DNA from 2 places in the Paenibacillus sp. LjRoot56 genome. Region 1 is predicted to be linked to the other one. Evidence: predicted binding sites of a transcription regulator. Region 1 holds the regulator's gene; the other holds the start of a gene.
What was found. Region 1 encodes NrdR, which represses ribonucleotide reductase genes. Its sites were predicted from a motif close to AACACNATATATNGTGTT; they were not measured.

Region 1 (2,467 bases):
TGGAAAAACGGTAACGTTTGGGACGGTTCTGAAGACAATATTCGTGATATTCCATTTGGTGAAACCCGTCATTATGTACAGCGAGTTCTTTATTACTATGAGAAGTATACGAAGTTATACACGGACTCGGAGCAATGGCAGGGTGCAGATGCTTAAGTTAGCCCGACAAAACAAAGAAGCATTGGACTAGCTCCGAGTGGAGCGCAAAGTCCAATACTTCCTGTTTTGCAGAGTCAAAAGCGTGTGTTTTTCAAGATTACTTGAATTGACCTGCTAGAGATTGTTCTGCGATTTGCACCAGGCGACGAGTAATGCTACCACCAATAGATCCAGTTTCACGAGAAGTCATGTTGCCATAGTAGCCATCTTGTGGGATAGCGATACCTAGCTCCTGAGCTACCTCGTACTTCAACTGATCCAAGGCTGCATTAGCTTGTGGAACGACTAAAGTGTTGCTTGAGCTCATGTCTGTTCACCTCCTTGTCGGTTGGTAAATCTATTGTGTGCAGAACTCCAAACTTCAAGACATGTAACATATGGTAATGATATTTCCAAGTGAGAAAGGAGATGAAAGCGAATGAAATGCCCGTTCTGTGACCATTCTGGTACGAAAGTGCTTGATTCCAGGTCTGCCAATGAGAATAAATCCATTCGTCGGCGCCGTGAATGCGAGAAATGCGCGCGAAGATTCACAACTTTCGAAATGGTAGAAGAAACACCTTTAATTGTGATTAAAAAAGATGGAAGTCGGGAAGAATTTAGTCGAGAGAAAATTTTACGGGGCTTAATTCGTGCTTGTGAAAAAAGACCTGTTTCCATGGAGCGGCTAGAGATGCTTGTCTCCGAAGTTGAAATGCAGCTTCGTACGACGGCACATGCCGAAGTAGATAGCCTTGGCATTGGTGAAATTGTGATGGAGCAATTGTACCCCGTCGATGAAGTGGCCTACATTCGCTTCGCCTCTGTATATAGGCAGTTCAAGGACATTAACATGTTTTTGAAGGAGTTAACGCAAATATTGGGAAAGCATGATGTCGGGCTGCTCCGAGACAAATAAGCAGCACATGTATGCTTCTCAGTAAAAGCCGCGTGGTCTCATGAATGATTTCATGAGACCACGCGGCTTTATTCACTTTTGAGCTAATTCGTATGAATAGTTGTTGTGATAACCAGATTGTTCGTTGTTGAGGTGGAGGAGGAGGCGGCTGTGAATGATAATGTTTCTAAATTGACAGTGACGCCAATAGTGAGTGCAGTATTAATGACTAAAGTGGCGGTCGTTAAAGTCGTCAAGTAGCCTAACAGAAGGTCACCATTTACAAATACATTGTGGGAAAATTAGAGGGTGACATGAATTGATTTGTTTTTTTTCGAAATGTGACAAAAAATCAACAAAAGACAGCGGCAGGTGCGCTGTCTTTTGTTGATTCATCAGAGAAAAGTCAATAACGACGCGCCCTCATGAGCTTTTGAAAAAAAAATATTCTCATGACATCAACCGACTGTATTTTTGAAAGCGATAAGGCATAATTCGGTTATTGAGTGCGTTTGTCCAATTCACTTCGAAGAAAATGAATAAATCGGATGGCTTCATCAGATGTTAATAGGTTGCCGCTGAATGAAAAGGAGAACATGTCCAAAATATCATCATCAGGGAGATGCAAGTTATCGATTAAATGCTTTATGTCTATGCTCATATTGCCGTCAATTACCATTTTATTCATGAAGCTGATTCCTCCTTTGTCGAACTGCCATTATCGGATGGAGGCGGTAGCTGGCTGACATATTGGACACTAGACAGGATTGCCAATTTAGCCCCTTTAGCTTTGCGTCACCACTTTTCAGCGGTTTTGCCCTTATCATACCGATAACGTCTTATATGAAAACTATATCACAGGTTAGGTTTAACGTGCTATTAATTACATTAATTCGAAGGATGGTTGAAGCATATGTCCGTCAATAGCCCAAAATCAAGTAAAATTATTTATGAATTGGATATTGTTAAGGTAGCGGAGGCGCTTGGTCTTGATCAAGCACGTTTACTCGCTTATGTCTATAATCGTTCAGAGGCTATTCACACTTATGTGCTAGATGAGCCAGCAGCTCCTTCGGATGCTTCCTAAATGTAAAAAAGCACCGCAACATGGAAGTTGCAGTGCCTAATGCATGGGATTACACCATGATTTTACAAATATCGTTCGTGAATTCAACTGGATCCTGCAGCGGCAGACCTTCGATAAGAAGAGCTTGATTGTACAAGAGTGCTGTATACAGGTTCAATTTCTCTTTATCCTTTTCAAAAGCATCTTTCAAGGAAGCGAACACGTCATGATTTACGTTGATTTCTAATACTTTCTCAGCCTTAACGTTCGGATTGTTCGGCATTGCGTTCAAGATTTTTTCCATTTCGATGGTGACATCACCATCTGTAGATAAGCATACTGGATGCTTTCTCAAACGTTTGGAT
Region 2 (2,467 bases), 560 kb from region 1:
ATATATGGATAACCGGATTCCAGTTGAGTTGTCGCAATTTTGGTCAGCATATCACGTGCATTCATGATTGCTTTCTTCTTAACTTTAGGGTTCGCTAGAAGTTCATCATACATTTCATCCATATCCAGATCATCCATATGCTTGCCATAAGCTTGCAGAACGGTGTAAGGAGCGAAAATATGTAGAGGCTTGTTCTCCTCCGCCAACTTATAAAACTTATTCGGTACAATAAGTCCGATGGAGAGTGTTTTCAAACGGGATTTCTCATCCGCATTAATTTTCTTACTATCTAGGAACTCCATAACGTCCCAGCCAAAAATGTTGTAATACGCCGCGCCTGAGCCCTTGCGTTGACCCATTTGATCCGCATAGGAGAACGCATCCTCCATTAGCTTAAGTACAGGAATAATACCTTTCGCCGCACCCTCAACGCCTTTAATCGTTTCACCGCGCCCACGAAGCTTTGATAAGTTCACGGCTACACCGCCGCCAATTTTGGACAACTGCATACATGTTGCTAATACATAGTTGATGGAATTTAAGGAATCATCCATTTCTAATAAGAAGCACGATACTAATTCGCCACGACGACTCTTGCCTGCGTTCAGGAACGTAGGTGTCGCTGGCTGCAAGCGCTGCTCCATCATGGATAGGGCCAGCACGCGTGCCGTCTCTGCATTTCCGCGACCCAAGTACAGGGCTACGATCGCTACGCGATCAGGGAAATGCTCGAGGTATAACGTCTTATCGTCACTGCGTAAAGCGTAATCTGTATAAAATTTCGAAGCTGCCATATACGATGCGAACTCGAATTGATTGTCATGTGCCACTTGATACACGCTGTTAACTTCATCTTCGGTGTATTTGTCATAAACGTTCTCGTAGAAGTTATTGTCGATCATATAACGAACCTTCGAAGAGGTATCGGGGAATGTGAGGCTTCTGCTGTGTACTTCTTCTATGAACACCTTAACAGCTTCTTTATCCTTCTCTAATTGAAAAAAACCATCCGTACCGCGTTGCATTAATTCATTATTAAGTTCAATGTGCCGCAATTGCTTGTACCCCCTGAACAAATCGTTCTACATCATTTTTCGTGCCGGATAATTCGAATTTGGTTAATACGGGAACATCATAAAGTGCTGAGATCGTATCTGCGCTTTTGGCGAAGCCATCTCCCCAGTTGCGATTACCGCTTGCTGCAACGCCTTGAAGACGAGAGGAATTACTTTCTAGGAAAGAAGCAACCTTGGGAGGAATTTGTCCAAAACCAGTTGTATACGTCACGAGTACGAATGGCTCGTCCATTGTCATCGCTTCCTCAATTTGTACCGCGGGCATCTGGAGCTTCGCAATAAAACGGCGAACATTTCCAGTCTTCGAATCGTAAGCAATCAACATAGCTTCCGTCTCCTATCATTCTCAATTCTCTCTATCTTGTGTCTTCGCTTGCGGGTAACCTATATGTAGTAAAGATACCAATTCTATCGTCTGTCATTCGCGAGTTCATCTACCCATTAATCGACAGAATCTGCATTTGTTTCACGACTCCGTAAACGGTCAAAAAAGCTTGAAACCTGCGGTTTCACTTGATTTCCGGCTCGATATGAGCCTTCTGCTAGCAATCTCGCAATGCGCTTTTTATCACGACATCTAGTTGATAGATTCAAATTTATATCAATATATTGTGTTTGTCAACGAGCAAAACGACCTATTTACAATTCCAAAACACGTAATCCTAGACGGGGCGTGGCTCGATGGGTTTAGAAAAAATATTTTCAATTTTTACTTGATTTTTTCGGATATGTCGAAATGACTAGGACATTCCTCCTCTACTAGATCTAGTCCAAACTCATCTTCCAATTACCGCTTTTAAACCTGCTCAGTGACCCTCTACAGGCTTTTAAACCCCTCGGTCGAAACTACATGCCTCAGCACAAAAAAAGCTATTCACGCGCACACGAGGGTGCCATGAATAGCTTAATTCATTTTCCTAGCTGTTGCGTTGTTGGAAATCCGTCATGAAATCAGCAAGTGCTTTACATGATGCGTAAGGAACTGCGTTATACGTGGAAGCACGTAAACCACCGACACTGCGATGACCTTTCAATCCAACGAACCCTTGCTGCTCGGTTTCTTTAATGAACTTCTTCTCCAGCTCTTCATCTTGCAAGCGGAATGTAATATTCATCGCAGAACGGCTTCCTAGATCTACAGGTCCACGGTAGAAGCCATTGCTGCTATCAATTGCGTTATAAATAAGGCCTGATTTTTCTACATTATTCTTCTGAATAACCGTCAATCCGCCTTGCTCTTCAATCCATTTCAACACCAGATTCACCATATAAATGGAGTATGCTGGCGGTGTGTTATACAAGGAATTGTTTTTGCTATGCGTTTCATAACGCATCATCGTTGGGATTGTTTTTGGCAGATCAACGAGTAGATCGTCTTTAATAATCGCAAC

Region 2: a site for NrdR is predicted at 1,675-1,692, ahead of nrdI (class Ib ribonucleoside-diphosphate reductase assembly flavoprotein NrdI). Genes of this name have one in related genera too.

What each region holds. Positions count from the first base shown of each region.
Region 1 is NZ_CAXURV020000001.1:2,645,778-2,648,244, forward strand. It holds gene ACSQ8O_RS11760 (lytic transglycosylase domain-containing protein) at 1-156, shown strand, start outside; gene ACSQ8O_RS11765 (alpha/beta-type small acid-soluble spore protein) at 257-466, opposite strand; gene nrdR (transcriptional regulator NrdR) at 578-1,057, shown strand; gene ACSQ8O_RS11775 (hypothetical protein) at 1,163-1,297, shown strand; gene ACSQ8O_RS11780 (hypothetical protein) at 1,536-1,724, opposite strand; cyclic di-GMP riboswitch class I at 1,767-1,865, opposite strand; gene ACSQ8O_RS11785 (hypothetical protein) at 1,950-2,123, shown strand; gene htpG (molecular chaperone HtpG) at 2,173-2,467, opposite strand, start outside.
Region 2 is NZ_CAXURV020000001.1:2,084,384-2,086,850, reverse strand. It holds gene nrdE (class 1b ribonucleoside-diphosphate reductase subunit alpha) at 1-1,055, opposite strand, end outside; gene nrdI (class Ib ribonucleoside-diphosphate reductase assembly flavoprotein NrdI) at 1,042-1,401, opposite strand; gene serC (3-phosphoserine/phosphohydroxythreonine transaminase) at 1,994-2,467, opposite strand, start outside.